Regions from separate parts of the Flavobacterium sp. 38 genome, predicted to be linked through region 2. Evidence: riboswitches for the same ligand, from Rfam matches in the RefSeq annotation. Region 2 holds a riboswitch; each other region holds the start of a gene.
The links. Region 2 has a riboswitch for S-adenosylmethionine ahead of AC3E9W_RS06675 (redoxin domain-containing protein). Riboswitches for the same ligand answer to the same signal wherever they lie in the genome.

Region 1 (4,471 bases), on a different contig from region 2:
GATCCAATGAAACCTGTAACTATATTAACCGTTTCTCCGTTATGTTCTTTAAAATAATTGATTACGTTTTTCTTCGAAAGCTGCTCTAAAGGCTGTGCATCACCAAATTTAGAATCTGTTTTCAGCAAATCTCTTGTATCTACGAAATTGGCTGGAATTCCTTTTTCCAATAAAATAGCTGTCAATAATTTAGCCGAAAGCAATTCTCCTTTTGACAAAATCTGATCTTTAATTTTTTTGCTGTAATCGCCAATTAAGCTTACTCCTTCAAAAAGTTTATCTAAAATATTGAACTCTTCAGATAAATCAACTTGTGGGTAATCTGATATTTGATATTTTTTAAAATTCTCTAATAATTCTTTATAGCTGCCATTTTTAGCCGCAATGCTTAAGATAAATTCCAGTTCGTCTGTCGCATTTCCACGCGCAGAAACTACAACGGCAATTTTTTCTCCTTGATTTACTTTATCAGAAATGATAGAAACAACCTTGTTAAGTCCTTCTCCGTTTGCTAATGATTTACCTCCAAATTTTAATACTTTCATTTTATTTTTTTATTGTTTCTGCCTTAAAAATGTCGGCAAGTAAATGATCTAATTGTTTGTACTCGATTAAAAAAGCGTCATGTCCGTGAACAGAGACAATTTCGCTGTAGAAAACATTGTCTTTAAACTTCTTCAATTCTTCGTAGGTTTCTACGTTTTCTTTTGCTGTAAAAAACAGATCAGAATTGATTCCGATGATATGAATTGAAGCCGTTGTTTTTGACAATAAGTTTTCAAAACTTTCACTATTTCTCGTAATATCAATTGTTTTAAGCAACTGATTCATTAATTTATAAGAAGAAAGCTGAAATCTTTTCTGCAGTTTTTTTCCGTGGTGCGCCAACCAGCTTTCGATATTAAAAATCAAAAGATCCTGATTGATGGTTCTTTGGAATTTTTCTTTGAATGATTCTGGCGAACGATAACATAACATGGCATGAATTCTCGCATCTTCTATTGGTTTTGAAGAATTATTCAGAATCTGCTCCTGAAGAAAACAATTTGCAATAAGCCAGTCTGTCGATTTCCAGTCACTCGCAATCGGAATAAGGTTTTCTGTAATGTTTGGCGCCAGAGCTAAGATTTCCCAAGCAATTCCACCCCCGACAGAACCTCCGATAACAGCAAAAAGCTTTTCGATATTTAAGGCTTTTACACCCTCAATAAAGATTCTTGCAATGTCTCTGGCTGTAAAGTCAAGATAATTTTCGATTAAAAAAGAATTTGTTCCGTTTCCAGGAATATCAAAGGCTAAAATGGTATAAACAGCAGTGTCAATAGTTTTACCTTCGCCAATTAAGTCATTCCACCAGCCATTTTCGCCAGTAACTTGTGAGTTTCCTGTCAAGGCATGATTAACCAAAACAATAGGCGCACTGTGCAGCGGCTGGCCAGACAGTGTAAAACTTAACGGTATAGAATGATAATTTGCACCACTTTCTGTGATGAAATCTTGAATTATAATGGGATTTGGTCTATTTTCCAATTTCAAATCTGTTGTATTATGATTTGTATATGGAAATATTAGAAAGAAAAAACTAGTCTAAACTAGAAAAATTCTGATTGTTATCTTTCCACGTTGGGCGTGGTAGAATGCAGCACCTTCTTCGAATTAACGAAGGGTTGCTAAGGATTCATCGGGTCTAATCCCTCGTCCTTTCTTTATAACATTTCAATACTTTTATGAACTTAACGAGTGCAAATTAACTACTAATTTCTTTAACAAACAAATTTAATCTAAAAGTGTTTGTTAAATTTCTGCGACTTACATGAGCAAAAACTATTATACGCAAAAATTTACCGAACAAAAATGCCCAGTAAAATTAAGCAGGTTTTCACCTAGTTTATGATGCTTTTCCGTTTAGATAAAAAGCGTTTCATTTTCTTTTGAATACATCAAAAACAATAAAGAGTTTGGTACTTTTTTAGCAGTACTTTTATCTTCTTCTGTGATTCCGAATCTTGGGTGAGCCAATTCGTTTGTTGGCGGCGGATTGCTATTTTTTGTCCTTCTGTTTTTCAATTTAGAAATTTTTTCTGCGAAGTAGTTCAATTTGCTCATGATATTAAGTTTTAGTTCAGTTGTGTTTTATAATCTTTATTTCTCTTTTATGTTTCTGTTAAATCGCTTTTTGGAATAAAAAAACCCTTTTGGATTTTTAGATACCAAAAGGGTTTAAGTTTTTACACTCATGTATGCTTTTAGTATCAACAGACGTATGCGCAAATAAGCGCGACAGTAAACATCTTGTTCATCTGTAAGGATTTATTCATCTGTGATTTATATTGTATTTTAAAATTCTGCATTTCTTTTAAATTAAAAAGCCTCCTAAAAATTTCTTAGGAGGCTCTTACTATATTATTATTGTATTCTTACAATTTTTTTAAGCAATAGACACCCCAACCTCGGTCTTAACCGAAATGGCACAAAACATTTTGTTGACTTTTAAGTTCATTTGATTTCTAGTAGTTTTTGGGTATAACAAATATGCAAATATTTTTTTTATTACACAAATTAAATTCAAGAATTTAATTACAAAAATCGTTAAAAATCAGTTTTTTAACGATGAAAAACATCTTACAAAAACGAAAACGAAACAATAAAGGTAAAAAACTTACAAAACAAGCCTTTTTTTCTTCATGACTCCAATTGACAAATCAAATTATCAAAGAACCTTTTTCTTTTTTTTATTAAAAATTTACAGCCAGACTGCCTCTTTACTCCTAATTCGCTCTGCAATTTTTAGAATATCGGTTATAATTCCTCTTGAAATTGCTTGCCTGCACGGAGGCGCGCTCTGAATTACAATTGGAATATCACCGTAAGATTTTGTGTAAATTTCAAAAATCGTGTCAGAACCTTTTAATTGTCCAATTGGTGAATTGACTGATTCGGAAATCAATTTGGTTTCTAAAGTTCCTTTTTCCAAATCAAATTCGCCCACATATCGAAGCACATGATCTTCTGCCTGAGTAATTTTGGCAATCTTAAAAGATTTATCGACAGCTTCTTTATTGAGCACACCGTTTTTCTCCAAATGTTCTTCAGTTATAAATGGCTTGATCTTAATATCAGAAAGTTCAAAGTCTTTTCCGATTTCTCTGGCCAATATCAAAAGTTTTCTTGCCGTATCGTTTCCAGATAAATCTTCTTTAAAGTTGGATTTCATTAATCCCAAAAGACTTGCATCTTTTAGAATGGAAGAAAATGAAACATCTTCTATTGAAAATCGATTGAAAACATAACTCAGATTATCTGAAAAAACACCTCGAATCTTTTTGATTTTTTCTCCAGAATAATACAAATCTCTTAAAGTCCGCAAAACTGGAATTCCAGTCTCAACAGAGGTTTCGTAAAGAAATTCTTTGTCGTACTTTTTCAGATTCGATCGAAGTTCTTTATAAAGATCTAACGGAAGTGTATTGGCTTTTTTGTTTACCGCTACAATATTAAATCCGTTTTTGATTAGTGTATTGTAGTGTTTTACCAATTCGTCGCTGGCCGTCGCGTCTACAGCAATTAGGTTTTCGAATTCATTTTCTTGTGCAAACTCGACAATATCTTCTACTTTAAACGGAACTGCCAATTGTCTAAAATTGGTTTCCCACGAATAACCTACGCCTTCTTTTTCGAAGAAAGCGACTGTTGAATTGGTTATAATTGGAAAATGAAAATCGACATTTTTACTTTCAAGAAAAAACTCCTGACTTTCGATAATCTGATTAATCAAAGTGCTTCCGATATTACCAATTCCAAAAAGGACAATATTTATTTTAAGCTTTGACATGATTTTTTATTTTTTTTAAAACCATATAAGTCATATAAGTTCATTTAATATATTTTGTGTATAATTTTGGACATATAACTGTGTGTTTCCACAATTAGACACACTGCGGTGCGTCTCTACAAAAAATGAACTTATATAACTTATATGGTTTATTTAATATATTCCACGTATATAATTTAGACGCACTGCGGTGCGTCTCTACATATATGGTTTAATTTTATAATGATACTTTTCATAAAAAATTACCTTTAGCAAAACCACTCGCTAAAGGCAATCTTTCAAACAAAAAACAAAAAAACCTAATTTTTATTGATGCTGTATTGTGAAAGCTTCACGCTTTCAAAAACTGCTTGCAGATCTGCAATTAAATCTTCGATATCTTCAATTCCAACAGACAGACGAATCAAGTCTTTAGAAACTCCTGTTTCTTCTTGCTCCGCTTCTGTCAATTGCTGATGCGTTGTGCTTGCTGGGTGAATAATCAGTGATTTAGTATCTCCGATATTAGCCAAAAGAGAGAACAATTTTGTTTCGTCTACTACTTTTTTCGCCGCATCAAAACCTCCTTTTAAACCGAAAGTGATAATTCCGCTTTTCCCTTCTGGAAGATATTGATTTGCTAAATCGTGATACTTACTA
Region 2 (4,471 bases):
TCCATTTTACGTTTCCACCGCCTGGATTATCTGGAAAATCGGATTGGTATAATTTTTCATCAAAAACCAAAATGCCGCAAGTCCCAGGTCCGCCCAAAAATTTATGCGGCGAAAAGAAAATTGCATCCAATTGCTCTTCTGGATCTTCTGGATGCATATCGATTGCAACATACGGTGCCGAAGCTGCAAAATCGACAAAACAAAGTCCGCCATTTTGATGCATGATTTTGGCCAATTCATGATAAGGCGTAATAATTCCCGTAACATTCGAACAAGCTGTAAACGAACCGATTTTTAAAGTTCTATCGGCATATTTTTTTATTGCTAAAGAAAGTGCTTCTGGATTGACCAAATTATTTTCATCAGGTTCCAAAATCACAACTTCTGCATTTGTTTCGTACCACGAAACTTGATTCGAATGGTGTTCCATATGCGTAATAAAAACCACAGGTCGATCTTCATCCGATTTTGTTCGGAGCGCCATAATGCGTTGCAATTTCGATAAAGCCGCCGTCATCCCGCTTCCCGTAGCGACCAAAACATCCGACTCGCGAGCATTGACCAATTTTTTTATAATATCTCTCGCATATTGATAAGCGTAAGTCGACGTTTTTCCGGTCTGACTTGAAAGGGAATGCGTATTGGCAATCATTGGACCAATTTTATTAAGCATTATCTCTTCGATCGGATGGTATAATCTTCCGCTGGCCACCCAGTCGGCGTATACTAAATTTTGTTCTCCATAAACCGATTCGAAAGTGTGATTAATTCCTACTGTGTTTTCTCTAAACTTAGAAAAGTAACACTCCGGTTCTGTTGGTTTTACTGTTGACTCAATAGCATTCATATCCTTTACATTTTTTAAATTAACTAAATTGTATTGTTGTATTGTTCACTCCAATTTTTGTCATTCCGAAGAACGAGGAATCTCACACGCAACTCGACAAAGATTGGCGACTTTCTATATGGATTCTAGTGTGATTCCTCGTTCCTCGGAATGACAAGATTGGGTCTTAAATTTTATTCTCTAAAAGTGTTTTTAACGTAGTTTGCAATTCTTCTCCGTGCAGGTTTTTGGCAACGATTGTTCCTTTAGAATCAATTAAATAATTTCCCGGAATGGCTCTTACTCCGTATAATTTGGCAACGGCACTGTTCCAGAAAAGCAAATCCGAAACGTGTGTCCATGTTAGATTATCATCTTTAATTCCTTTAATCCAATTTTCTTTCTTTTTATCTAATGAGATTGCCACAATATTGAATCCTTTATCGTGAAATTCCTTGTAAGCCGCCACAATATTCGGATTCTCTTTTCTGCATGGTCCACACCAAGAAGCCCAAAAATCGACCAAAGTGTAGCCTTTTAAGTTTTCATAAAGGCGAACTGGTTTTCCTTCAGGATCATTGGCTGTAAAATCAGGGGCTTTTTTACCGACCGCTAATCCGTCTAAAACGGTAACCAGTTCTTTTAGTTCTTTCACGTAAGTGGTATTTTGAAGACTTTTATCTAATAAAGCAATGTTTTGCGTAATCTGTTCTGGCGTCAATCGGTACGACCAATTTCTGTAGAGTACATAAGCCGAAACAATAGATTTTGGATGTTCTGTTATGAATTTGCTGATTTCTACATCCTTCGTTTTTTTATAAGTTTCGAACAAATCTTGAGAAGCCGAACCTGCAACAACTGAAGCGGTATAATATTTCTTCGGATTTAATTTTACTGTAATGGGATCTTTTTCGAGAAAAATATACAAAGGCGAACTTTCGGTATTGACGCTTAATCCGTATAATTCTGGGGTTTTTACTTTAGTTTTAAAACTAAAATTTCCGTCTTTTACTTTTGCCGAATCAATTGTGGTAAACATTTTATTGTGAAACTTCTGCAAGTAGACATATTGCGCCACAGTATCAACAACAGTTCCTTTTAACTGTAAATTATTTTCCTGCGCTTGAGTTTGAAAAGCACCCAGAAGCAAAGCAAAACCTAATAGTATTTTTTTCATTTTATTTTTAGTTTAAGATTAGACAAAAGAATTTCAGGCCAATGACAAAAGCCATTAGCGATATGATTAAAGAAAGAATCTCGTGGAACTAGAATTTTCTCATTCAGAAAAAGGCAAAGCTGTTTTCTTCGAAAATTAAATTCAAAAGCTCGTAACTCGCGTACAAAATGGATTCTGCTTTCATTTAAAAAAAAATTAAAGATTAACATTATGATCTTAAACAGATTTACGGAGAAATCTTTCTTATCTGCCCGCACACAGCGGAAGGATTTAGCACCTTATTCGGCAACAGGTTGCTAAGACATCAATGGGCCTATTCCCTCAGTCTTTCTGGATATGTATCATTATATAAATTTTCTGTGTTACAAATATATATTAATTCTACCGAATTAGTATAGTTTAAATTGTGTTTTTTTGTAAAATTTATTTAAAAACTCTTTCAGCACACTTTAGGAACTGAAAAACAACAAATTAAAACAAAGTTATTTTTGTTATGATCCCTTTTTTACAAAAGAAATTCGGACGTTTTATTCATTTAAAAAGAAAAAACATGCAAGTATTTATTTTTTTCGAGAGTTGGAAGCGCTTCTTTTAATCCTTTTTCGAGATTAGAAGTAATAAATTGAAGGACTTGTTTTAAATCGTTAAAATTATTTGGCTTTACAAAATAACAGACAGCGCCAAGATTTGCTGCTGTGTCCATATCATTTTTATGCGAAGAAGTAGAAATCATAATTACAGGGATTTCTTTATAGCGCTCATCAGCTTTTAATTCTTTCAAGCATTCCCAGCCATTTAGAATGGGCATATTTAAATCTAGAAAAACAACACCTGGAATTTTATCTTCGTTTTTAAGCATTTTTAGTGCTTTATCACCATTTTCAGCACAATGACAAATAATATTTTCATCGATATCAGCCAGCGCTTCACAAAACATTTCTGTATCGTCTCTGTCATCATCAGCTAATAAAATTATCTTTTTACTCATAATTAAATGTCTTTTTCTTTTTGTTCAAATGGCAGCGTTACAATAAAAACAGCTCCTTTATTGGCAATTCCTGTTGCGGTAATATTTCCTCCATGACGTTCTGCTATTTTTTTACACAGCGATAAACCTAAGCCAGTTCCTTCGTAACGGTCTTTAGAATTTAGGCGGGTAAAAGTTTCAAAAATACGTCCAGTCTGATCGAGGTCAAAACCAATTCCGTTATCTTCTACAGTAATTATTGCAATTCTGTTGCCGTCTTCCATCTTTTCAGTCGCTGTAACCGTAATTTGCGAAGGCGTATTTTCTCTAGCAAATTTAATGGAATTGTTAATCAAATTATAGAAAAGCTGATACAATAATACCAAAGCCCCTTCCAAAACTGGAAGTTCTTCATAATAAATTTTACCGCCTGTTTTTTGAAGTGCAATTTCGAGATCGGTTTCTATATTTTTAATGACTTCATTTAAATCGACCATTGTTGCTTTTTGCGAATCGGCATTGATTTTAGAATACGCCAGCACGCCATCAATCATATTAAACATACGGTCTGCGGCGACGTGAACTCTCTCAATATATTTGGATGCCGATTCGTCTAGTTTTCCTTCCAAATGATCTTCTAGACGGCTTACAAAAGTTTTTATTTTTCGGACAGGTTCTTTTAAATCGTGCGACGCAACGTGCGCAAACTGCTGTAAATCATCATTCGATCTTTGCAGTTCTTTGGTGCGGTCTGCTACCAAAATTTCTAATTTTTCGGTAATAGATTTTTGCTCGTGAATATCGGTACACGTACCAAACCAATTCGTAATTATTCCTTCTTTGTCTCTAATAGGAAGCGCTTTACTTAAGAACCAGCGGTATTCTCCTGTGCTTCCGTTTTTTAAACGAAATTCTATCTGATACGAAGTGCCTGCATGAACACTTTGGTACCATGTCTTTAAAACCATAGAAACATCGTCTGGATGAAGTGTCGGAACCCAGCTCGAATCGCCAAATTCATTTTTGTTAAAACCTGTATATTCGTACCAGCGGCTGTTATAATAATCTATAAATCCGTCTGGCTGTGCTGTCCAAATAATTTGCGGAACCAAATCTGCAAGCTGTCTGAATTTTTCCTCGCTTTCTGCAATTACATTTTGAAGTTCTTTTTGCGAAGTAATATCACTTGCTGCACCAAACCATTCTATTATTCTTTGTTTGTCATCTAATATCGGTACCACTCTCGAAAAAACCCAGCTAACAGAATCGTCTGCATTGATGACTTTGTGCTCCATTTCAAAAATGCTTTTCTCTACAATAGATTTAGAAATGAGATGAACAGCCTGTTCCAAATCACTAGGATGCACAAACTTATCCAGCCAATTAATGCCGTGTCCGCCAGCGCCAGAAAGTCTTCCGCCTCCTTCCAAACTGTGCATAATCATCCAGTCGGCGTCCATGCGGTAAACCAAGTCGGATGAGGCATTGACTAAAGCCCTAA
Region 3 (4,471 bases), on a different contig from region 2:
TATGCGCGCGTGAAGTGGTTGCCCCACCAATCATAATCGGGATTTTAATTCCTTGTTTATCTAATTCTTTGGCCAAATAAACCATTTCGTCAAGCGAAGGCGTGATTAGTCCGCTTAGACCGATAATGTCTACTTCATGTTCAATCGCCGCTGCAATGATTTTCTCCGGAGGAACCATTACACCTAAGTCAACAATCTCGTAATTATTACAAGCCAAAACTACCGAAACGATGTTTTTTCCAATATCATGAACGTCGCCTTTTACAGTCGCCATCAGGATTTTTCCGTTTCCTTGTTTGTCACCAGCTTGTTTGCTTTCTTCAATAAAAGGCAATAAATAAGCCACCGCTTTTTTCATTACACGAGCCGATTTTACAACCTGAGGTAAGAACATCTTTCCGCTTCCGAATAAATCTCCTACCACATTCATTCCAGCCATCAAATTGATTTCGATAACTTCAATTGGTTTTGTCGCTGCCAGACGTGCTTCTTCTACATCTTCTTCAATAAAAGCATCAATCCCTTTTACCAAAGAGTGTGTAATACGATCCTGAACCGATCCTAAACGCCATTCCTGAACCGCTTTTTCGTCACTTTTTACTTCGCCTTTTACATTTTCTGCAAAATCTAAAAGTCGTTCTGTCGCATCGTCGCGTCTATCTAAAATTACGTCTTCAACGTGTTCTAATAAATCTTTCGGAATATCATCGTAAATCGTCAACATTTCTGGGTTTACGATTCCCATCGTCATTCCATTTTTGATCGCGTGGTACAAGAAAACCGAGTGCATCGCTTCACGTACGACATCATTTCCTCTAAATGAAAACGAAACGTTACTCACTCCACCACTGATATGCGCGTGTGGAAGGTTTTCACGAACCCATTTTGTCCCTCTAAAGAAGTCCAATGCATTCAATCTGTGCTCTTCCATTCCGGTTGCTACCGGAAAAATATTCAAATCGAAAATGATATCCTGAGGCGGAAAATTTACTTTGTTTACCAAAATATCATACGAACGCTGACAAATCTCGACTCTTCGATCGTAATTATCTGCCTGACCAACTTCGTCAAAAGCCATCACAATCGCTGCCGCACCGTAACGTTTGATTAATTTTGCATGATGAATAAAAGCTTCTTCTCCTTCTTTTAACGAAATGGAGTTTACAACACTTTTTCCCTGAACTACTTTTAATCCCGCTTCGATAATTTCCCATTTCGAACTGTCGATCATAATCGGCACTCTCGAAATATCTGGTTCTGCTGCAATTAAATTCATGAATTTAGTCATGGCCGTTACACCATCCAACATTCCTTCATCCATATTGATATCGATAATCTGCGCTCCTCCTTCTACCTGCTGTCTTGCGATATCAAGTGCCTCATCATACTTCTCTTCCTTGATTAATCGAAGGAATTTTCGCGAACCCGTTACATTCGTACGCTCCCCAACGTTTACAAAAACACTTTCGGGCGTAATAATCAACGGTTCTAATCCTGATAATACAAGGTCTCTTCTTTTTTCAGTCATTTTCTTTAAGGTACTAAGTTCCTAATCTTCTTAGGTTCTGAGTTTTTATTCTTATTCTTTATTTCTTTCCTGCAAGGTTTTTGAAACCTTGTAGGTATTTATGTTTTCATTTTTATTTTGGGCGTGTCCCGCTTGAAAAAAGCGGGTCGGGCTATCCGTTGCAAGTCCTCGCTCTTCCTTCGTCAGGCTGTGGGCTTTCCACTTCTATCCCTCACGCAAACTCGGTTTCATAATAAATTATATTTCTCCGAAACTTTAATATTTTTCTTTTGCTGGCGCGAGCGTCACGCTCGTGCACGTTCAATGCTATTTTTATCTTAAATCTTACTTTGTAGGCACGAGCTGGAAGCTCGCGTCAGCGGATGAATATTATATGCACCGTTCCTATGAAACTCATTTCTTCGATCGTCTCTTCAACGGAATAAATTCCGTTGCTACAAAATCGGTCGTTCCTACGGAACTTTTTTTGCTTTTGGCTAACCTGCAAGGTTTTCAAAACCTTGTAGGTTTGTACTCTTTATACATCAACAAATCATACCTACAAGGTTTTGAAAACCTTGCAGGAAACGAAACGTTACTCTAAAACCGGTGCCACTCTAGGCTTATAATCCTTCGCAACCTCAGCCATTAATCGGATATGATCTGGCGTTGTTCCGCAACAACCACCGATGATATTAATTAAATTATCTTCTAAATATTCTCTGATGAAAACCTGAGTTTGTTCTGGTGTTTCATCGTATTGTCCGAATGCGTTTGGTAATCCTGCATTTGGATGCGCTGAAACATTAAAACTTGTATGCTGTGCTAATGTTTTTAAATATGGTTTCAACAAATCGGCTCCTAAAGCGCAATTGAAACCAACGCTCAATAACGGAATATGCGAAACTGAAATCAGAAATGCCTCAACGGTTTGTCCAGAAAGTGTTCTTCCTGAAGCGTCGGTAATCGTTCCTGAAACCATAATTGGCACATCGATATTGCGTTCGTCTTTTACTTCTTCGATTGCAAAAAGTGCTGCTTTTGCGTTTAAAGTATCGAAAATGGTTTCTACTAAAAGTAAGTCGCAACCGCCATCTAATAGGGCTTCAACTTGTTGTTTGTAAGCAATTCTTAAATCGTCAAATGTTACGGCTCTGTAACCCGGATCGTTTACGTCTGGTGACATACTTGCCGTACGGTTTGTTGGCCCAATTGAACCGGCTACGAAACGTGGCTTTGCTGGATTTTTAGCTGTGAATTCGTCGGCTACTTCACGGGCGATTCTTGCTGATTCGTAGTTTAATTCGTAAACCAAATCTTCCATGAAATAATCGGCCATACCGATTGTAGTTCCAGAGAAAGTGTTGGTTTCTACGATATCTGCTCCTGCTTCGTAATACGCAGCGTGTACAGCACGTATTGCATGTGGTTGTGTAAGTGATAATAAATCGTTATTTCCTTTTAACGGATGTGGAAAGTCTTTGAAACGTTCGCCACGGAAATCTTCTTCTGAGAAGTTGTAGCGTTGTAACATGGTTCCCATTGCTCCGTCTAGAATCAGGATTCTTTCTTTTATTGCTTGTTGTATTGTTGACATATTTTTTTGTTGTTAGCTGCTAAGACACTAAGGCGCTAAGTTGCTAAGCTTTTTTAATTCTACTTTCGATTTTAAACCCGACAGGTTTTAAAACCTGTCGGGTTTATTCGTTATGTTGATTTTTTTGTTTCTAAAAGTTCACAATTGATGGCTTTTTAGCCCCGATGGGAGCAAATATCCTTTTATTCTGGGGTTCAGAATAAAAGATATTGCGGACAGCGGGAACCCATGACGGCAAAAATGCGCCCATGATTCGCTCCTTTCACTAAATGTTATTTCAGTGAAATTATGTTGTAATGTTGTCAGGAAAAGTTTTGAGAAATACTGCTTGTATTTGTGTTATCTATCTTAGTTACTGTGTTTACAGTATAAAGTAGAATTTAGCACCTTCTTTATGGTAAAGGGTTGCTAAGGTTTCATTGGGTCTATCCCTCCGCCTTTCGTGATAACTTTCAATAAAATTATGAACGCTGCAAAGTAACGACATAAAGGCGGTAATTGCAAGTTTTTTTTAAGATTCTGAGCTGCTAAGGTTCTGAGGTTCTAAGTTTTTTTGCAAAGCGAGTAAGTTGCTAAGCTACCAAGGTTCAAAGGTTAAAAACGAAAAGCTCAAACTTATAAATAAAGTTTGAGCTTTTGTCTATTTTTTTGCTGTCGACTCAATAAATTTGAGCGTGTTGTTCTTTTATCAGAAAGCTTTTTAAAAACTTCTGTCCCAATTAAGAAATGTGTCCATGACTTCTTGATGATCTGTAAATTCATTATCTGTCATTTTCATTTCGTTGTCATTTTTGGACTTTTCTTCGAGTAGTGTTTCTTCATCCCATTTGCTCATAGTAGATAATTTTTAATACATTCTTAAAGTTAGCACTTTATATTGATTCTTCAAAATATTATTTTACAATGCAAAGCTAGCATCTCATTATGTCGGGTCAAAGGAAATAAGATTAAGTTAATGTGATGTTTTTTTAAGCTTCTGAGGCGCTAAGGTTCTAAGGGACTAAGGTGAAAAATCTATATTTTGATTTATTTAGTTTTGCAAACACAAAGATTTTAGAACATTGCCCACGGTTTCAACCGTGGGAAACGTGTTTAATTTACGTAGCGTGATTTGCATTGCGTACCCACTGTTGAAACCGTGGGCAATGTTTGAATTTGATTGTTTAATATATGCTCTTGAAGAGAATAATATTTATAGAAAATATTTTAACCATCCGATAAAAGCTCCAGCGGAGCGACACATTATTTAGATAATATCGCTCCGCTGGAGCTATCTAATGGGTATCCATTTCTGTTCTATAAATATGTCATCCCTCTGGGATTCTACAAAATGATAAATAAAAAAAGCCCCAACTTTTAAAAAGTTT

Region 1: linked by a shared signal. The riboswitch ahead of AC3E9W_RS04930 (alpha/beta fold hydrolase) and the one ahead of AC3E9W_RS06675 (redoxin domain-containing protein) in region 2 are both predicted to bind S-adenosylmethionine.
Region 3: linked by a shared signal. The riboswitch ahead of AC3E9W_RS05025 (homocysteine S-methyltransferase family protein) and the one ahead of AC3E9W_RS06675 (redoxin domain-containing protein) in region 2 are both predicted to bind S-adenosylmethionine.

Annotation. Positions count from the first base shown of each region.
Region 1 covers NZ_JBYNWZ010000001.1:1,132,489-1,136,959, reverse strand. The annotation lists gene thrA (bifunctional aspartate kinase/homoserine dehydrogenase I) at 1-545, opposite strand, end outside; gene AC3E9W_RS04930 (alpha/beta fold hydrolase) at 547-1,536, opposite strand; SAM riboswitch class I at 1,608-1,715, opposite strand; gene AC3E9W_RS04925 (hypothetical protein) at 1,906-2,106, opposite strand; gene AC3E9W_RS04920 (homoserine dehydrogenase family protein) at 2,744-3,832, opposite strand; gene AC3E9W_RS04915 (O-acetylhomoserine aminocarboxypropyltransferase/cysteine synthase family protein) at 4,132-4,471, opposite strand, start outside.
Region 2 covers NZ_JBYNWZ010000002.1:345,469-349,939, reverse strand. The annotation lists gene AC3E9W_RS06680 (aminotransferase class V-fold PLP-dependent enzyme) at 1-847, opposite strand, end outside; gene AC3E9W_RS06675 (redoxin domain-containing protein) at 1,014-2,003, opposite strand; SAM riboswitch class I at 2,244-2,344, opposite strand; gene AC3E9W_RS06670 (response regulator) at 2,539-2,991, opposite strand; gene AC3E9W_RS06665 (PAS domain-containing sensor histidine kinase) at 2,994-4,471, opposite strand, start outside.
Region 3 covers NZ_JBYNWZ010000001.1:1,153,483-1,157,953, reverse strand. The annotation lists gene metH (methionine synthase) at 1-1,528, opposite strand, end outside; gene AC3E9W_RS05030 (hypothetical protein) at 1,902-2,111, shown strand; gene AC3E9W_RS05025 (homocysteine S-methyltransferase family protein) at 2,103-3,104, opposite strand; SAM riboswitch class I at 3,441-3,556, opposite strand; gene AC3E9W_RS05020 (hypothetical protein) at 3,805-3,939, opposite strand.